DNA from 2 places in the Nonomuraea sp. NPDC049419 genome. Region 2 is predicted to be linked to the other one. Evidence: riboswitches for the same ligand, from Rfam matches in the RefSeq annotation. Region 2 holds a riboswitch; the other holds the start of a gene.
What was found. Region 2 has a riboswitch for S-adenosylmethionine ahead of thrC (threonine synthase). Riboswitches for the same ligand answer to the same signal wherever they lie in the genome.
Positions count from the first base shown of each region.

Region 1: linked by a shared signal. The riboswitch ahead of AB0K12_RS15835 (aminotransferase class V-fold PLP-dependent enzyme) and the one ahead of thrC (threonine synthase) in region 2 are both predicted to bind S-adenosylmethionine.

Region 1 is NZ_JBFAQB010000004.1:380,053-389,717, reverse strand. Features, by position in the region: gene tnpA (IS200/IS605 family transposase) at 1-93, shown strand, start outside; gene AB0K12_RS15865 (transposase) at 110-1,279, shown strand; gene AB0K12_RS15860 (DUF2520 domain-containing protein) at 1,338-2,228, opposite strand; gene AB0K12_RS15855 (chaplin family protein) at 2,546-2,773, opposite strand; gene AB0K12_RS15850 (SAM-dependent methyltransferase) at 2,963-3,925, shown strand; gene AB0K12_RS15845 (cytochrome P450) at 3,975-5,171, opposite strand; gene AB0K12_RS15840 (TerC family protein) at 5,171-5,914, opposite strand; SAM riboswitch class IV at 6,028-6,143, shown strand; gene AB0K12_RS15835 (aminotransferase class V-fold PLP-dependent enzyme) at 6,188-7,483, shown strand; gene AB0K12_RS15830 (DoxX family protein) at 7,561-8,259, opposite strand; gene AB0K12_RS15825 (NADH-quinone oxidoreductase subunit D) at 8,382-9,527, shown strand; gene AB0K12_RS15820 (acyltransferase) at 9,524-9,665, shown strand, end outside.
Region 2 is NZ_JBFAQB010000032.1:43,019-52,683, forward strand. Features, by position in the region: gene AB0K12_RS46005 (AAA family ATPase) at 1-913, shown strand, start outside; gene AB0K12_RS46010 (YbhB/YbcL family Raf kinase inhibitor-like protein) at 980-1,510, shown strand; gene AB0K12_RS46015 (hypothetical protein) at 1,564-1,794, opposite strand; gene groL (chaperonin GroEL) at 1,945-3,576, opposite strand; gene AB0K12_RS46025 (cold-shock protein) at 3,907-4,107, opposite strand; gene AB0K12_RS46030 (MoaD/ThiS family protein) at 4,351-4,626, opposite strand; gene thrC (threonine synthase) at 4,651-5,883, opposite strand; SAM riboswitch class I at 5,897-6,038, opposite strand; gene AB0K12_RS46040 (RNA polymerase sigma factor) at 6,118-6,672, opposite strand; gene AB0K12_RS46045 (trehalose-6-phosphate synthase) at 6,704-8,128, shown strand; gene otsB (trehalose-phosphatase) at 8,133-8,903, opposite strand; gene AB0K12_RS46055 (DUF3263 domain-containing protein) at 8,943-9,242, opposite strand; gene AB0K12_RS46060 (SAM-dependent chlorinase/fluorinase) at 9,361-9,665, shown strand, end outside.

The sequences.
Region 1 (9,665 bases), on a different contig from region 2:
GTGGCCATGGTCGGCCCTGTGTCGGCCGAGACGGTGCGGCGCTGCAGCGAGACGCAGTATGAGCGGGCACCCAAGGCGGGTGGCCGTGCGTAGGTCTTACAAGTTCCTCATGCGTCCGACCGCGCACCAGCGGATCGCGCTCACCGCGTGCCTGGACGACCACCGCGCCCTGTACAACGCGGCGCTTGAGGAGCGGCGTGAGGCGTACAGACGGTCCAAGGTGTCGATCCGGTACGGCGACCAGTCCGCCCAGCTGAAGGAGATCCGCGCCGACGACCCCGATCAGGCGCGCTGGTCGTTCTCCTCTCAGCAGGCCACCCTGCGCCGCCTGGACAAGGCGTTTCGCGCGTTCTTCGGCCGCGTCAAGGCCGGTCGCACTCCGGGCTTTCCGCGCTTGAAGGGCCGGGGCTGGTTCGACACGGTTGAGTGGCCCAAGGACGGCGATGGCTGCCGCTGGAACTCCCAGCCCGAGCATCCGTCCGCCACGTTTGTCCGCCTTCAAGGTGCCGGGCATGTCCGTGTCCACCGGCACCGCCCGGTGCGGGGCCGGGTGAAGACGATCAGCGTGAAGCGGGAAGGCTCCCGCTGGTTCGTCGTCTTGTCGTGCGACGACGTGCCCGCCGAGATCCTGCCCGCCACGGGTGCGGTCGTCGGCGTGGACATGGGCGTGGCGTCGTTCTTGACCACCTCGGATGGCGAGCAGGTCGGCAACCCGCGACACCTCGCGGCGTCCGCCGGGAAGCTGGCAACCGCTCAGCGGGACCTGGCCCGTAAAAAGCGCGGGTCCACGCGCCGCCGTAAGGCGGTCGCCCGCGTCGCGGCCCTGCACGGCAAGGTCCGGCGTCAACGACTCGACGGCGCGCACAAGGCTGCGAACGCCCTGATCCGCGACTACGACATGATCGTGCACGAGGACCTGCGGATCACGAACATGACCAAGAGTCCGGCCCCGAAGCCGGATGGCGAGGGCGGGTTCCTGCCCAACCGCGCGGCGGCCAAGGCCGGACTGAACAAGAGCATCCTGGACGCGGGCTGGGGGGTGTTCCTGACGGTCCTCGCGCACAAGGCTGAAAGCGCCGGTCGAGAGCTGATCGCGGTGAACCCCGCCGGCACCTCCCGCACGTGTGCCCGTTGCGGGCACTGCGCGAAGGACAATCGTCTCACCCAGGCATCGTTCGTCTGTACGGCGTGCGGTCATGCCGCGCACGCCGACGTGAACGCGGCCGTCAACATTCTCAGGGCAGGGCTTGCCCTTCGCCAGGCTGCGCAAGCGGCTTAGCGAGAAGCCGCTCCCTCCAGGGAGCGGAGGAGTCACAACAGCCCTCCGAACGCGACGGTCAGGTCCATATATTGCCCCCCAGTGCGTCGAGCAGCCGCTCCGCCTCCTCCGGCTTGAGCAGCCCGGCCGCCAGCGCGCGGTCGGCGGTGAGCCTGGCCAGCGCGATGTAGGCGTCGGCCGCCTCCGGCGCGGCCAGGATGAGCGCGTCGACGTGTTTGCGTACGGTGCCGGCGTCTCCCCTGACGACGGGACCGGTCAGGCCCGCGATGCCGAGCCGCAGCACGTTGTCGAGCGCGGCGCCGAGCAGCGGGCCCAGCATCCGGCCTGGATGCTCGACCCCGATGCCGCGCAGCAGGTCGCCCGACTCGGCGATGAGCGTGACCATGTGGTTGGCGGCGCCGGCCAGGGCCGCGTGGTAGAGCGGGCGGTCGGAGTCGGCGATCCAGACCGGCTCGCCGCCCATCTCGATCACCAGCGCCTCGGCGACCGGCCGCAGCACGTCGGGGGCGGTCACGCCGTAGGAGATGCCGGTGAGCTTGTTGAGGTCGTCGTCGCGGCCGGTGAACGTCATCACCGGATGCAGCGCCAGCGGCAGCGCGCCCGCCTCGGCCGCCGGGTCGAGCACCGACAGGCCGTAGGCGCCGCTGGTGTGGACGAGCATCTTGCCCCGCAGGTCGGCGCCCGTGCGGGCCAGGCCGCCCACCAGGTCGGGCAGCGCGTCGTCGGGCACGGTGAGCAGGATCAGCTGGGCCGCCGCCACCACCTCGTCGGGCCTGGACGGCGAGACGCCGAGGCGCTCGGCCGCCCATCGCTGGGAGTTGTCGGAAACGCCGCTGGCGGCCACCACCCGGTGGCCCGCCTGCGCGAGCGCCGCGCCGAGTGCGGAGCCCACCTTGCCGGCCCCCAGCACGCCGACGGTCAGCCGTGCCGGGCGGTCCCCTGCGTCCATGACGTCTCACCCCTGACCAACGTGACGGCACTGCCGACCAGGGTAACGGCCTCGCGGAGTGGCGAGCGTGACCGGAGATTTGCCGCGCGTTGAGTTAACGACAAAAGGGACAAGGGCATGCGATCTGGTGCACCCCCTGTCGGAAGAGATGAGGAGAGGGGCCATCGCAGAAAGGCAGCGGGCGCCGAGTCCTCTGTGGACCCGACGCCCGCGATCGTGCTGACCCCTTGGGAGTGCGCCGGCTGGTCATCCGCCGACTGACCAGCCGGGACATGAACCCGGGCCGGCCTGCGCCGGCCCGGGCTCTATGGGTGCGCTCAGTGGTGGCTGGGCGCGTAGGCGTGGGCGCCGCCCTTGCAGCCCGCGACCGCGAGGCCGATGACGGCGATCGCGTTACCGCAGACGTTGATCGGAGCGACGATCGGGACGTGGAGCTGGTTGCCGGAGACAACGCCGCCGGTGCCGTTGGTGATGTCGGCGTGCGCCGGGGCGGCCAGGGAGAGCATGGCGACGGCTCCGGTGACGACCATGACCTTCTTCAGCACGAGGGCTCCTCTCTTTCGCGGCCTGCACGACCGCGGGGTGCTTCTTCGGCGAGTGAAAGCCGCGCCACCTGGAGGTCGACGCGGCGCAATCACTCGATGACAACAGGTAAACGCTAACGCAAGATTGCGACATTGAGTAGTCATTCAATGACAGTGCGTCGCGATGGGAAGTCATGAGATAGTCCAGGCATGTGGCTCACATGGCGCGCGGCGACGGAGCGCGCGCTGTACGGCGAGGAGGGCTTCTACCTCCGCGAACGCCCCTCAGGCCACTTCCGCACCTCCGTCAGCGCGTCTCCGGCGTTCGCCGAGGCGGTGCTGGCGCTGCTCGCGGAAGTGGACGCCGAGCTGGGCAAACCCGACGCGCTCGACCTGGTCGACATCGGGGCGGGCGAGGGCGTGCTGGTCGCCGAGGTCCTCGAACGCGCCGAGCCCGCGCTGCGCGACCGGCTGCGCGTCACGGCGGTCGACCTGTCGCCCAGGCCCGCCGGCCTGCCCGAGGAGATCGCCTGGTCGAGAGAGCTGCCGTGCTGCTTCACCGGGCTGGCCGTCGCCAATGAGTGGCTCGACAACGTGCCGCTCGACGTGGTCGAGCAGACCGCCGACGGGCCCCGGGTGGTGATGGTGGAGGTGCACACCGGCGAGGAGCGCCTGGGCGGGCCGCTGCGGCCGGCCGACCGGGAGTGGCTCGACCGGTGGTGGCCGCTGACACGGGTGGGGGCGCGGGCCGAGATCGGCAGGCCGCGTGACGAGGCGTGGGCGTCCGTTCTCGTCCGTCTCACCAGGGGCCGGGCGATCGCCATCGATTATGCACATCCTGTGGATAACCGTCCGCCCTGTGGAACGCTGACCGGATACCGGGACGGGTCGGTCGTGACCCCCGTACCCGACGGGAGCTGCGACATCACCGCACACGTCGCACTCGACGCGTGCGCCGAGGCCGGGCGGCGAGCGGGCGCGATATCCACAGCCTTGTCCACACAGCGCGAGGCGCTGCGCGAGCTCGGGCTGACCGGCGCGCGGCCGCCTCTCGACCTGGCCCGCACCGATCCGCGCCGCTACCTTCGCGCGCTCGCGCGGGCCTCGGAGGAGGGCGAGCTGCTGGAGGCGACCGGGCTCGGCGGCTTCGGCTGGCTCAGCCAGAGCAAGTGACCCTCGCCGCCACGCCCCCGGCGAAGCCCGGCTGGGAGCGTCCGCCGCTTCAGGCGGGGGTGGCCGTCAGGTTCAGCGCGTGGAGGCCGCGGATGACGTAGCCGGGCTTCCATTCGGGCTCCTCGCGCAGCTCCAGCTTCGACGTGCGGTCGAGCAGGGCGCCGAACGACTCCGCCAGCTCGATCCTGGCCAGCGGCGCGCCCAGGCAGAAGTGGATGCCGGCGCCGAAGGAGATGTGCGGGTTGTCGGCGCGGCCCACGTCGAGCCGGTCAGAGTCGGCGAACACCTCGGGGTCCCTGTTGGCCGAGCCGAACAGCAGGGCCACCTCCGAGCCGCGCGGGATGCGTACGCCGTGCACCTCGATGTCCTCCAGCACCCACCGCTCGAACATCTGCAGCGGCGTGTCCCACCGCATCAGCTCCTCGACCGCGGTGGGCAGCAGCGCACGGTCGGCGCGCAGCCTGGCCAGCTCGGCCGGGTTGCGGAACAGCGACCACCAGCCGTTGCCCGTCACGTTCACGGTGGCCTCGTGACCGGCGTTGAGCAGCAGCACGCAGGTGCCGACCAGCTCGTCCTCGGTCAGCTCGCCGATCTGGGTGAGCGCGCTGACGAGGTCGTCGCCGGGGTTCGCGCGCCGGTCGGCGGCCAGGGCCTTGAGGTAGCCGGAGAACTCCGTGGCCGCGCGTACGGCGGTGTGCTGGGCCTCCAGGGTGGGGTTGAGCTCGTACATGCCGCAGATGTCGGCCGACCAGGGGCGCAGCAGGTGGCGGTCGCCGTCGGGGATGCCGAGCATCTCCGCGATGACGGTGACCGGCAGCGGCTCGGCGACCTCGGCGATGAGGTCGCCGCCGCCCTTCTCCACGTACGCATCCACGAGCTCGCCCGCCATGGCCCTGACGCGGGGCCGCAGCGACTCGACCATGCGCGGCGTGAACGCCTTGGAGACCAGCCGGCGCAACCGGGTGTGCACCGGCGGCTCCACGTCGAGCATGCCCGCCCTGATCACACGCCAGAACGGCTCCTGGAACCCCGGCTCGGGCGGCCTGCCGAACTCCTCGTGGCCGGCCACGTGCAGGTACGACCGGCCCAGGCGGCGGTCCCTGAGCAGCGCGTTGACGTCGGCGTGCCGGGAGATCAGCCACTGGCCCGTCGGCTCGAAGTAGCTGACGGGCGCCTCGCGCCGCAGCTCCTCGTAGACGCGGTACGGGTACGCCACGAATTCCGGATTCCAAGGATCAAAGCCCACTATTTCATCTTAGAAGGGGACGCCTCCTTTCTCGCGTGCCTGCTCCGGACCCGGATGTTGAGCAGCTCGACCACGACGGAGAACGCCATCGCGAAGTAGATGTAGCCCTTGGGGATGTGCTGGTCGAGACCCTCGGCGACGAGCATCACGCCGATGAGCACCAGGAACGCCAGCGCCAGCATCTTGATCGTGGGGTGGCTGTCCACGAACCGGCTGATCGGCGCCGAGGCGAACAACATCACGGCCACGGCCACGACGACGGCCGCGACCATGACGCCCAGCTCGTCGACCATGCCGACCGCGGTGATCACCGAGTCGAGCGAGAACACGATGTCCAGCACCATGATCTGCAGGATCACGGAGGTGAAGGAGACGGCCGCGGGCTTCTTGCCGTCCTTGTCGTGGGGCGCCTCCATGTTGTGATGGATCTCGGTGACGCTCTTGCCCAGCAGGAACAGGCCGCCGAGCAGCAGGATCAGATCACGTCCCGAGATTTCATGACCGAAGACCTCGAACAACGGCTCGGTGAGCTGCACCACCCACGACAGCCCCAGCAGCAGGAGCAGCCGGCTGACGAGTGCCGCGCCCAGGCCGAGCACGCGAGCCCGGTCGCGCTGCTCGGGTGGCAGCTTCCCGGCGAGGATGGAGATGAAAATGATGTTGTCGATCCCCAGCACGATCTCCAGGGCGACCAGGGTTAAGAAACCGATCCAGATCTGCGGATCGGCCACCCAGTCGAGCATCGGGTACCTCCATGACTCGGGGGATGGCGGGTTTCCGGTAGCAACGAGCCGGGGGCCGCAGAAGTTCGCGGCTTGCGATTTCCGCCCGGGTGTCGGTTATAGTTCCCCTCGTAGGTCATGAGTGCCAGCGTCAAGCCCCGGCTAGCTGGCCGGCAACCCTCGCGTCCGCGGCGGGGTGCCCCGGGTGAAGACCTGGTCCGTCACGAGGTGTGACGGGCAAGCGCGGGCTCCTCGGCTGCTTCCAGGGGTCCGATGACCCCGAGGAGGTTCGCCGTGTCCACTCTGACGATCTTCAGCAACGCCCGTGCAGCCGAGGAGAGCCCGGCGCCCGCCACGCAGGCCCGGCCGATCCCCGCCGTCCTGGGCGCCGACCTCGAAGTGCCGGTCAAGGGCGGCCGGCTGGTCGGCTACGCCAACCTCGACTACGCCGCCAGCGCCCCCTGTCTCGAGCCGGTCAGCGCCGCCGTCACCGCCGCGCTCCCGGCCTACTCCAGCGTCCACCGCGGCGCCGGCTACGCCTCCCAGCTCACCACCGCCCGGTACGAGCAGGCCCGCCACACCGTACGCGCCTTCGTCGGCGCCCGCCCCGACGACGCGGTGATCTTCACCCGCAACACCACCGACGCCACGAACCTGCTGGCCGGCTGCCTGCCCGAGGGCACCACCACAGTCGTCTTCGACACCGAGCACCACGCCTCCCTGCTGCCCTGGCCGAACGCGGTCCGGCTGGCACCGCCCGCCTTCCCCGGCGAGGCCGTGCGCGCCGCCGACGAGACGCTCGCCGCCATCGAAGGGCCCAAGCTGCTCGTCGTCACCGCCGCCTCCAACGTCACCGGCGAGCTGTGGCCCATCGCCGCCCTGGCCCACATCGCGCACCGGCACGGCGCGCGGATCCTGGTGGACGCGGCGCAGCTCGTGCCGCATCGGCGGCTCAACCTGACCGCGCTCGACCTCGACTACGTGGCCTTCTCCGGGCACAAGCTGTACGCGCCGTTCGGCGCGGGCGCGCTGGTCGGGCGGCGGGACTGGCTGGCCGCGGGCGAGCCGTACCTCAAGGGCGGCGGCGCCGTCCGCTCGGTCGGCGAGAGCGCCGCGAACGTCGAGTGGCACGACGACCCCGAGCCGCGCCACGAGGCGGGCACCCCCAACGTGCTGGGCGCCATCGCGCTGGCCGCCGCCTGCGACGCGCTGACCGCGACCGGCTGGACCGAGCTGGTGCGCGAGGAGGAGCGGCTGATCGAGCGGCTGCGTGCCGGACTGGCCTCCATCGACGGGGTACGCGAGCTGTCGCTGTGGGGTCCCGGCCACCCCCGGGTCGGCATCGTGTCGTTCACCGTGGCCGGCTACTCGGCGCGGGAGGTGGCCGAGGTGCTGTCCGGCGAGTACGGCATCGGGGTGCGCGACGGGAAGTTCTGCGCGCACCCGTTCGTCCGTCATCTGCTGGGCACCGCCGACGGCGGCTGCGAGGACGGCACCGCGTCCGCCGTGCGGGCCTCGATCGGCATCGGCACGACGCAGGAGCACGTGGACCGGCTGGTGTCGGCCCTGCGCGACCTGGTCGCACGCTGACGCCCAGAGGCCTCACCGGGCGGCCTTTCCGGGCGGCCCCTTCGAGCGGCCCTTGTCGAGCGGCCCGTTCGCCGGGCTCAGCGGTTTGGCGGCTTGCGGTGCTGGGGCGGCTCGTCGGCGACCAGGGAGTCGATCTCCCGCATGTCCTCGTCGTTGAGCCGGCTCTGCGGCGGCCTCTGCTGGGGCTCCTGCTGGGGCGCGCCCGGCTGCCTGGGGACGTCGGGCGGCTCCTCAGCGGTGGACCGGGCGGGCGTGGTGGGCCCGCCATAAGAGCCGGTGTCCGTGGCTCCGTAGGAGCCGGTGGTGGTGTCCGTCCTGTTCGGCCGGTACGACACCAGGTCCTCCTCGGCGGCCCGGCGTTCGTGCCGCCGCCGGAACATCGCCGACAGGATGCCGTCGATCCCGATGCGCCCGCCGCCCAGTGCCAGGAACAGCAGGCAGAGCGCGCCGAGCGCGGCCGCGAGCTCCCAGCCGCCTTCGCCCACGAAAACGCCCTTGCCCCAGTGCGCGAAGATGATCGCGCCCAGCATGTTGGCCAGCAGCAGCAGCGCCACAGGGCGGACCGCCAGCCCGATGATCAGCAGCACCCCGCCGATGAGCTCGACGACCATGGCGTACCCGGCGGCCAGCTCGGGCATCGGGATGCCCATCTCGCCGAATCCGCTCGCGATCGCGGAGTGCCCGCCCTGCCACTTCTGCCAGCCATGCGCGACGAAGATCACGCCGGTGATGATGCGCGCGATCAGGGCCGCGATGTCGAAGAGAACTCTCTTCATGGTCCTATCTCCCCCCGTTCCAGCTATTCCTCCCCCTGTCCGGCTATGGGATGTCATCGCATGCCATCTCTTGACCAACCCCCTAGCTGGATCACCAGCGACGACGGTGGCAGCATGGCCGTATGACGGAACGTGTGGTCGGAATCGGCGCGGGCGCGAAAGAGCTGGCCACCGAGGACATGATCCTCAACATCGGGCCGCAACACCCCTCCACCCACGGCGTGCTGCGGCTGCGGCTGACGCTCGACGGCGAGCGCATCGCCACCGCCGAGCCGATCATCGGCTACATGCACCGGGGCGCGGAGAAGCTGTTCGAGGTGCGCGACTACCGTCAGATCATCATGCTCGCCAACCGGCACGACTGGCTCTCGGCGTTCGCGAACGAGCTGGGCGTGGTCATCGCCGCCGAGCGCATGCTGGGCATGGAGCCGCCGGTGCGCGCGGTCTGGGCCCGCACGCTGCTGGCCGAGCTCAACCGGGTGCTCAACCACCTGATGTTCCTCGGCTCGTACCCGCTTGAGCTGGGCGCGATGACGCCGCTGTTCTACTCCTTCAACGAACGCGAGCGCATCCAGGCCGTCATGGAGGAGATCTCCGGCGGGCGCATGCACTACATGTTCAACCGGGTCGGCGGGCTCAAGGAGGACCTGCCGCTGGGCTGGCTCGACCGGGTGTCGGCGGCCGTCGCGGAGACCCGCCGCCGGGTGCCCGACATCGAGAACCTCATCCTGCACAACGAGATCTTCATCGCCCGCACCAAGGGGGTGGGGGTGCTGACGCGGGAGCAGATCCTGCAGTACGGCGTCAGCGGCCCCATCGCCCGTGCCTCCGGGGTGGACATCGACCTGCGGCGCGACGATCCGTACCTGGCCTATGGGGAGCTGCCGGTGAAGGTCGTCACGCGGAGCGCGGGCGACTGCCACGCGCGCTTCGAGGTGCTGCTCGACCAGCTCAAGGTCTCGCTCGACCTGGCCGAGTCCTGCGTCGAGCGGCTGCGCTCGCTGCCGCCAGGGCCGATCAACCAGCGGCTGCCGAAGGTGCTGAAGGTGCCGGAGGGTCACACGTACGCGTGGACCGAGAACCCGCTCGGCATCAACGGCTACTACCTGGTCTCCAAGGGCGACAAGACGCCGTGGCGGCTCAAGCTGCGCTCGGCGTCGTACAGCAACATCCAGGTGCTGCGGGAGATGCTGCCTGGGCACCTGGTGGCCGACATGGTCGCGATCCTCGGCTCGATGTTCTTCGTCGTGGGTGACATCGACAAGTGAGCGGTCAACAACGGGACAAATACGTCGACTGGCTGCGGGCGCTCAGCCTGATCGTCGTGGTGGTCTGGCACTGGGCGTTCACCATCCTCCAATGGAAGCCGCACGGCCCCGAGCCGACCAGCCCGCTCGGCTTCACCT
Region 2 (9,665 bases):
CGCGGTGGCCAGGTCGAAGCCGGTCAAGCAGCTCGTGGACGCCGTCTGGCCCAAGCTGACGCCCGAGCAGGTGCTCCATCGCCTGCTGTCCGACCCCGAGTTCCGCGCCAAGGCCGCCAAGTCCGACCTGACGGCCGAGGAGCAGGAGCTGCTCGCCTGGCGCAAGCCGTACCGGAGCTGGAAGTCCGCGAAGTGGTCGGCGGCCGACGCGGCGCTCCTCGACGAGCTGCGCGACCTCATGGAACGCACGCCCTCACTGGGTCACCTGGTCGTGGACGAGGCGCAGGACCTGTCGGAGATGCAGCTCAGGGCGCTCGGACGGCGCTGCCGCAACGGCTCGGCCACCGTGCTCGGCGACCTCGCGCAGGGCACCACCCCGTGGTCCACCACCTCGTGGCAGGCCGTGCTCGAACACCTCGGCCAGCGCGAGGGCGAGGTGACGGAGCTGACGCTCGGCTTCCGCGTGCCGCGCGAGGTGCTCGACTACGCGGCCCGGCTGCTGCCCTCCATCGCCCCCGGCCTGGCCGCGCCGCGCTCGCTGCGTCCCGGCGCGGGCTCGCTCACCGTGCTTCCCGGCGGCTCGGTCATCGAGGCGGCGCGGCAGGCGCTGGCCAAAGAGGGCTCCATCGGCGTCATCGTTCCCGACGCCCTGGTCGAGACCGTCTCGCAGGCGCTGGCCGAGCTGCCGCACACCGTGCTCGACCCCGACTCCCCCGACGAGCAGCGCCTGCTCGTCGTGCCCGCCACGCTCGCCAAGGGCCTCGAGTACGACCACGTCATCGTGGTCGAGCCGGCCGACATCGTGGCCGCCGAGCCAAGGGGCCTGGCCCGGCTCTACGTCGTGCTGACCCGTGCGGTCACCTCGCTGACCGTGCTGCACGACAAGCCGCTGCCCGCCGAGCTGGCGGCGTGAGCCGCGCGGGCACGGCGCTTCTAGGATGGCTGGGCAAGCACCTAGCTCTCACCCAAGGAGGATGCCGTGCCCGCACCGCTTCCCCATGAATTCCTGCCATCGGTCCCCGCGCTCGCGGTCGAGAGCGACGACATCCAGGACGGCGAGCGCCTGCCCGACCTCCACGTCTTCAACGACTGGGGCATGACGGGCGGCAACCAGTCGCCGCACCTGCGCTGGTCCGGCGCCCCCGAGGGCACCAGGAGCTACGCCGTCACGTGCTTCGACCCCGACGCGCCGACCGGCAGCGGCTTCTGGCACTGGGTGCTGTTCGACCTGCCGGCGTCGGTGACCGAGCTGCCCACCGGCGCGGGCTCGGCGCCCGACTTCAAGGGCCTGCCCGAGGGCGCCGTGCACGCCCGCACCGACTACGGCACCAAGGCCTTCGGCGGCGCCGCCCCGCCTCCCGGTGACCCGCACCGCTATGTCTTCACCGTGCACGCGCTCGGCGTGGACAAGCTGGGGGTCGACAGCGACACCAGCCCGGCCGTGGTCGGCTTCAACATCAACGCCAACCTGCTGGCCCGCGGCTTCATCGTGGCCCACTTCGGCGTCTGAGAAGCGTCAGAGCGCCCCGCCGGGAGCCCGGCGGGGCGCTCGTCATGTCGGGGTCAGCGCACGAGGGGCGCCTGGGGGCAGCCGACGAGCCCCGGCAGCAGCGAGTCGACGACCGGAATGCCGGTGGTGGTGGCGCCCGGCAGGCAGAACGGGTTGTTCAGCTGGCGCAGCAGGCTGAACGTGCTCGTCAGCTCGTCGTCGGCATGCGCGGGAGCCGCCGCGGCGGTGACGGCGGCCAGGGCGATGGCCGCGATACCGAAAATGCGCTTGCTGCGGGAGAACATCCGCCACTCCTTCGTTGAGGTGAGTTATGGCTGACCACCTTTCCTCACCATGAGTAGCGGATCAATGGTGAAACGTAATGGCAGCTCCACAAGAAAAAGAGCGGCCCGGAAAATTCCGGACCGCTCTTCGCCTGTGCGACGGATAAAGACCTAGAAGTCCATGTCGCCGCCGCCGGGCATGCCGCCGCCGGGAGCGGCCGCAGCCTTCTCGGGCTTCTCGGCGATGACGGCCTCGGTCGTCAGGAACAGCGCCGCAATGGAGGCGGCGTTCTGCAGCGCGGAGCGCGTCACCTTGGCCGGGTCGATGATGCCCGACTCGAACATGTTGACGTACTCGCCCGACGCGGCGTTGAGGCCCTCACCCGGGGTGAGGTTGCGCACGCGCTCGACCACGACGCCGCCCTCGAGGCCGGCGTTGACCGCGATCTGCTTGAGCGGCTCCTCCAGCGCCTTCTTGACGATGGCGGCACCGGTGGCCTCGTCGCCGTTGAGCTCGAGCTTGTCGAACGCCTTGGCGCCGGCCTGCAGCAGCGCCACGCCACCGCCGGGGACGATGCCCTCCTCGACGGCCGCCTTCGCGTTGCGGACGGCGTCCTCGATGCGGTGCTTGCGCTCCTTGAGCTCGACCTCGGTGGCGGCACCGGCCTTGATGACGGCGACGCCGCCGGCCAGCTTGGCCAGACGCTCCTGGAGCTTCTCGCGGTCGTAGTCGGAGTCGGTGCGCTCGATCTCGGCGCGGATCTCGTTGACCCGGCCGGAGATCTGCTCGGCGTCACCGGCGCCGTCGACGATCGTCGTCTCGTCCTTGGTCACGACCACCTTGCGGGCGCGGCCCAGCAGGTCGAGGGTGGCGGTCTCGAGCTTGAGGCCGACCTCCTCGGCGATGACCTGACCGCCGGTCAGGATCGCGATGTCGTTGAGCATGGCCTTGCGGCGGTCACCGAAGCCCGGGGCCTTGACGGCGACGGAGCGGAACAGGCCGCGGATCTTGTTGACGACCAGGGTCGCCAGGGCCTCGCCCTCGACGTCCTCGGCGATGATCAGCAGCGGCTTGCCCGACTGGACGACCTTGTCGAGCAGCGGCAGCAGGTCCTTGTTGGCGGAGACCTTGCTGTTGACGATCAGGATGTAGGGGTCTTCGAGCACGGCCTCCATGCGGTCGGAGTCGGTCACGAAGTACATCGACGTCATGCCCTTGTCGAAGCGCATGCCCTCGGTGAGCTCGAGCTCGAGGCCGAAGGTGTTGCTCTCCTCGACGGTGATGACGCCTTCCTTGCCGACCTTGTCCATCGCCTCGGCGATGAGCGAGCCGATCTCGGGGTCGGCGGCGGAGATGGAGGCGGTGGAGGCGATCTGCTCCTTGGTCTCCACGTCCTTGGCCAGCTTGGAGAGCTCCTCGCTGACGCGCTCGACGGCGGACTCGATGCCCTTCTTCAGGGCCATCGGGTTGGCGCCGGCGGCGACGTTGCGCAGACCCTCGCGCACCAGCGCCTGGGCGAGCACGGTGGCCGTGGTGGTGCCGTCACCAGCCACGTCGTCGGTCTTCTTCGCGACCTCCTTGACCAGCTCGGCGCCGATCTTCTCCCAGGGGTCCTCGAGCTCGATCTCCTTGGCGATGGACACACCGTCGTTGGTGATCGTGGGAGCGCCCCACTTCTTCTCCAGCACGACGTTGCGGCCCTTGGGACCCAAGGTCACCTTGACGGCGTCGGCGAGCTGGTTCATACCGCGCTCGAGACCGCGCCGGGCGTCCTCGTCAAACGCGATCATCTTGGCTGCCATAAGGCTAGACCTCCCAGATGCAGGGTGGCTTGTCGTGGACCGAGCCGACGCCCGCGACGGCATGGGTCAGCATCTCCTTCGGCAGACCCCATCGTCCCGATCCGGTGTTGGCACTCTGCTGCACAGAGTGCCAACGAACTGTTTAGCACTCTACCCTGTCGAGTGCAAGCGAACGCCCACCTGCCCCACGTTTCCGCCCAGGTCAGTCAGTACGCCGGTACGGCGAGCCGCCCTGAGCGGCCCACCGTACGCGAGTCGACGAAAGAGAGATGACGGCTCGCACGGACTGCGCTGCCGTGCGAACCCGCCCGGTGCATACCAGGATGTCGATCAGACCGTTCGGACGGACTCCGCCTGCGGTCCCTTCTGGCCCTGCGTGATCTCGAACTCGACGCGCTGTCCCTGCTCGAGAGATCGGTACCCGTCCATCAGGATCGCTGAGTAATGGACGAATACATCCTTACCACCGTCTACCGCGATGAAGCCGTAGCCCTTGTCCGCGTTGAACCACTTGACGGTGCCCTGCGCCACTTCCGACTCCTCTTACTGGTCTCCCAGATCTCGCCCATTCCTCCGCGAGACCTGTAATCGCCCGACTTAACAGAAAATCAGCCGGACGATCGCCCTCGACCATACCTGTGGGGAGGGGTTTGGCAACAGAGTCAATCTGGGAACTGCCTATTTCTTCTTCCCGAACGTGGTTCAACATTGAATTAGGCCCGGAAAAGGAGAAGGCGCCCACAAGGGGCGCCTTCTGGATGTGAGCCGCGACACTCAGCCGCCGGCGACCGCCGGGATGATGGAGATCTGAGTGCCGTCAGGGGCGGGAGTGTCGAGACCCTCGGCGAAACGGACGTCCTCTTCCCCCACGTAAACGTTGACGAAACGACGAATCTTGCCCGATTCATCCAGAATTCTCGCGCCGATGCCCGGGTAGTCGGCGTCAAGCTTGATGAGCACGTCACGAAGCGTCGCGCCCTCGCCACTGACCTCCGCGTTGCCCCCGGTGTAGGTGCGCAGAATGGTGGGAATCCGCACAGAAACGCTCATGGTTTAAGTCGCCTTTCCTGGTTGTCAGACAGTCGCGCGGAACGCGTCGAGGGAGGGCCGGATCACGGCCGTGGGTGCGGCGTCGTCGCTGATCGCGTCGAGCGTCTTGAGCCCGTCACCGGTGTTGAGCACCACGGTGAGGGCGTCGGGGTCGAGCACGCCGTTCTCGGTGAGCTTCTTCAGCACGCCGACGGTGACGCCGCCCGCGGTCTCGGCGAACACGCCCTCCGTCGAGGCCAGCAGCTTGATGGCGGCCACGATCTCGGCGTCGGTGACGTCCTCGACGGCCCCGCCGGTGCGCCGGGCGATGTCCAGCACGTACGGGCCGTCGGCCGGGTTGCCGATGGCCAGGGACTTGGCGATGGTGTCGGGCTTGACCGGCCGTACGACCTCGTGCCCCGCCTTGTACGCGGTCGACACCGGCGAGCACCCGGCCGCCTGCGCCCCGAAGATCTTGTACGGGGTGTCCTCGACCAGCCCCAGCTTCACCAGCTCCTTGAAGCCCTTGTCGATCTTCGTGAGCTGGGACCCGGAGGCGATGGGGATGATGATCTGCTCGGGCAGCCGCCAGCCGAGCTGCTCGGCGATCTCGTACGCGAGCGTCTTGGAGCCCTCGGCGTAGTAGGGCCGCAGGTTGACGTTGACGAATCCCCACTTGTCGCCCAGCGGGTCGCCGATGAGCTCGGAGCAGAACCGGTTGACGTCGTCGTACGTGCCCTCGATGCCGATGAGCTTCCCGCCGAAGACCCGCGCCATGGCGATCTTCGCCTGCTCCAGATTGGCCGGGATGAACACGCACGCGTCGAGCCCGGCCCGGGCGGCGGCGGCGGTGACGGCGCCGGCGAGATTGCCGGTGGAGGAGCAGGAAAGCGTGTGGAAACCGAAGTTCCTGGCCGCTTCGACGGCCATGGCGACGACCCGGTCTTTGAAGGAGTGGGTGGGGTTGCCCGAGTCGTCCTTCACGTAAAGGGACTTGATGCCGAGCGTTCGGCCGAGGTTTCCGGCCTTGACCAATTTCGTCCAGCCGGGGTTCATATTCGGCTTTTCGGTCACGTTCGCCGGCACCGGAAGGAGCGCCCGGTAACGCCAGATGTTGGCCGGACCCGACGCGATCTGCTCGCGGGTCACCTGGCCGAAGTCGTAGGCCGCCTCGAGCGGCCCGAAACACTCCTGACACGCGAAGCTGGGACCCAGCGGGTAACGCGCGCCGCACTCGCGGCAGGACAGAGCGGTGGCAGGACCAAAGTCAAGCGACATGAAGCGAGGCCTTCCCTCATCTTCGCCCGCGGCCACCTTGACCGCGAACCGGAATTGGCACCTTGTCCCGGTCGGCCTCGCCTGGTCGCGAGTCGAAAGCCGGGAGGGTTGCCGGGGCTTCGCAGGGCCGGTCCCTCCACCCCTCTGGATGAGCAATATGAAGTTGTTGAAACGGACTCTACCCGCTTAAGTGGCCGCAATTACCACCCGTCTCAACATGTGAGACGGGTGATCTCAGCGATAGTCCTCGCCCAGCACACCCTGCACGTACTTGCGCGCCTGGTGGATGCGGGATTTCGCGGTGCCCAGCGGGATGCCGAGCTGCTCGGCCACCTCGTTGTAGTCGAGCTGGACGATGTCGCGCAGCACCAGCGCCTGCGCCAGGTCGGGCTTGTCGGCCTCCAGCGCCTCCATCGCGTCGAGCAGGTCGAGCCGCGAGCCCGCGATCACGCTGACCCGCCGCACGTCGGGCTTCTGCATCGGCAGCTCGTCCGAGCTCTGCTCGGCCGCCCGCCGCTTCAGCGACCGGTACGTCGTGCGCGCGCAGTTGGCCGTCACGATGTGCAGCCACGTACTGAACCTGGCGCGCCCCTCGAACCGCCCGATATTACGCGCCACGGCCAGCAACGTATCTTGCGAGGCCTCCTCCGCGTCCTGGTGATAAGGCAGGATTCGGGCGCAGTGCCGCATCACATCGGGCTCTATCCGCGCCAGGAGCTCGCCGAGTGCGCGATGATCTCCGGCAGCGGCTGAGCGGGCGAGTTCCTCGGTTAGCTCATCAAGCGCCATAGCTGGGATCCTATGATCGAAAGGAGCCTAGATGAACAGCGTGCTGTTGGCCTCCAACAGAGGGCCGGTCTCCTTCACCGTCTCCGACGACGGCGAACTCACCATGAAGCGCGGCGGCGGCGGCCTCGTGTCGGGCCTGTCGGGCGTGGCCAAGGGCGACGGCGTGCTGTGGGTCTGCGCGGCGCTGTCCGACGGCGACCGCAGCGCCGTGCGGCAGGCCGGCGGCGGCCGCGTCGACCACGCGGGCTACGACACGGGCCCGATGCGCATGCTCGACATCCCGCCCGCCACCTTCCACCGCGCCTACAACGCGGTGGCCAACTCGACCCTGTGGTTCGTCAACCATCTGCTCTACGACATCCCCAACTCGCCCAACTTCGGCACCAGGTTCGAGCGCGAGTGGGAGTCATACCGCGACTACAACGGCGCTTTCGCGCTGGCGCTGGCCGAGGAGGCCGGCCACGGCGCGCGCGTGATGGTGCAGGACTACCACCTTACGCTGACCCCCGCCATGCTCAGGGCCGAACGGCCCGACCTGCGCATCGCGCACTTCAGCCACACCCCGTGGGCGCCGCCCGAATACTTCTCCCTGCTGCCCGACGACGTCGCCAAGGAGGTGCTCGAAGGCATCCTGGGCGCCGACCACGCCGGCTTCCTCACCGACCGGTGGGCGCAGGCGTTCATGGACTGCTGCGAGCGGCTGCTGGGCGCCGAGGCCGACCGCGTCGGGCGCAGCGTCACCCACGCCGGCAGGACCACCCGCATCGGCGTCCACAGCCTGGGGGTGGACGGCGCCGCGCTGTGGGAGCGGGCCTGCGAGCCCGACGTCGAGTCGCACATGACGGCGCTGCGGGAGCAGGTCGGCGGGCGCAGGCTGATCGTCCGCATCGACCGCACCGAGCTGTCGAAGAACATCGTGCGCGGGCTCAACGCCTACCGCGAGTTCCTCGCCGCCCACCCCGAGTGGCACCGCCGCGTGGTGCACCTCGCCTTCGCCTATCCCAGCCGGCACGACCTGCCCGAATACCGCGAGTACACCGCGTCGGTGCAGCGCTGCGCGCAGGAGATCGAGGACGAGTACGCCACCGAGGACTGGGACCCGCTCATCCTCAACGTCAACGACGACTATCCGCGCTCGCTGGCCGCCTACCGGATGGCCGACGTGCTGCTGGTCAACCCCATCCGCGACGGCATGAACCTGGTGGCCAAGGAGGGCCCCGTGCTGTCGCCGCACTGCGCGCTCGTGCTGTCGCGGGAGGCGGGCGCCGCGGCCGAGCTGGGCCAGCACGCGCTGCTCGTCAACCCGTACGACATCAGCGGCACCGCGGCCGCGCTGCACCAGGCGCTGGTGATGCCGGAGGACGAGCGGCGCACCCGCCGCGACAAGCTGCGCGCCGCCGCGACCGCGCTGCCACCGCAACAGTGGCTCGCCGCCCAGCTCGAAGCCCTGGCCTGACGCGTCACGAGCGGGTGATCGCCGAGACCAGCTCCTCCAGCAGCCGCACCACGCCGTCGGGGCCGTCCACCACCAGGTCGGCGCGCTCCGCGAGCGCGGTGACCTCGGTCGAGCCGCTGCACACGGTCACGCCGGGCAGCCCCGAGGCGCGTACGGCGTCGAACGCCGCCAGGTCACCGAGGTCGTCGCCGACGAACATGACCGAGCGCGCCTCCCGCTCCGTGAGGAACAGGCCGAGCGCGTGGCCCTTGTCCATGCCCGGCGGCCGCAGCTCCAGCACCATGCGGCCGGGCTCGATCACCAGCCCGTGCTCGTCGGCCAGCTTGGCGAGCGGCTCGCGCAGCGCGGCGAGCGTGCCCTCGGGGTCGGGGCTGCGCCTGGTGTGGACGGCCACGGCCCGCCCCTTGTCCTCGATGCGCACGCCCTGCACGCCCAGCGATTCGAGCAGCAGCGGCAGCTCGGCCTCCGCGTTGGGGACGCCGGGCGGCGGCGGGGGCGCGGAGACGCGGCCGTCCTCCCAGCGTTCGAAGCCGTAGTGGCCGAGCACCACCAGGCCGGGCACGTCGGCCAGGCCGGGGCCGAGCTCCAGCGCGGTGGCCGCGGGCCTGCCGGTCACGATGGCCACCGCTCGGACGCGGGCGCCCAGCTCGGCGAGTACGCCGGGCGCCTTCGGATGGATCACGGCCTGGGCGGGGTCGGGCACGATCGGCGACAGGGTGCCGTCGAAGTCGAGCCCGATCACGGCGCCCGCCGGATCGTGCACGATCGCTTCCATTCCAGGGATGTTCTTCACCCGGCTGCCGTACCCAGACGGTCAGGGACGCATGCCGAGCCTTCTGGCCGCACGGTCGCGCCGGCGCGTGGATCGTAACCTGCGCAGCCGCTTGACCAGCATCGGGTCCTGCTCCAGCGCCTCCGGCCGGTCGATCAACTCACCGAGGAGCTGGTAGTAGCGCGTGGCGGAGAAGCCGAACGTCTCCTTGATGGCGTGCTCCTTCGCGCCCGCGTAGCGCCACCATTGGCGTTCGAAGGCGAGGAGATCGAGATCGCGTTGTGAGAGTGGTTGTCGGGACGGTTCCTGGGCAGCATTGTCACCGCTGAGCGGTGCTCCCATGGTGTCCTCCTCGAAAGGGGCGGGTGACGATCTCGCCGCCCGCACGCGGCCCGTTCGCCATCGTAATGTGCGGAGTGCGGCTGTTCACGACGGATTGGGAGACGTACAGTCACCAGATGTGACCTCTGTCATCACGCTCCTCACCGACTACGGGTTAGAGGATGGATATGTGGCGGCCTGTCATGGAGTGATCGCCGGGATAGCCCCTGAGGCCCGGGTGATCGACGTCTGTCACCTCATCCCGGCCGGTGATGTGCGGCGCGGCGCGGCGGTTCTGGCGCAGACCATCCCGTACCTCCCCGAGGGTATCCACATCGGTGCGGTCGACCCCGGGGCGGGTGGCGCGCGGCGGGCGGTGGCCGTCGAGGCGGGCGGCCGGGTGTTCATCGGGCCCGACAACGGGCTGCTGTCGTGGGCGGTGCA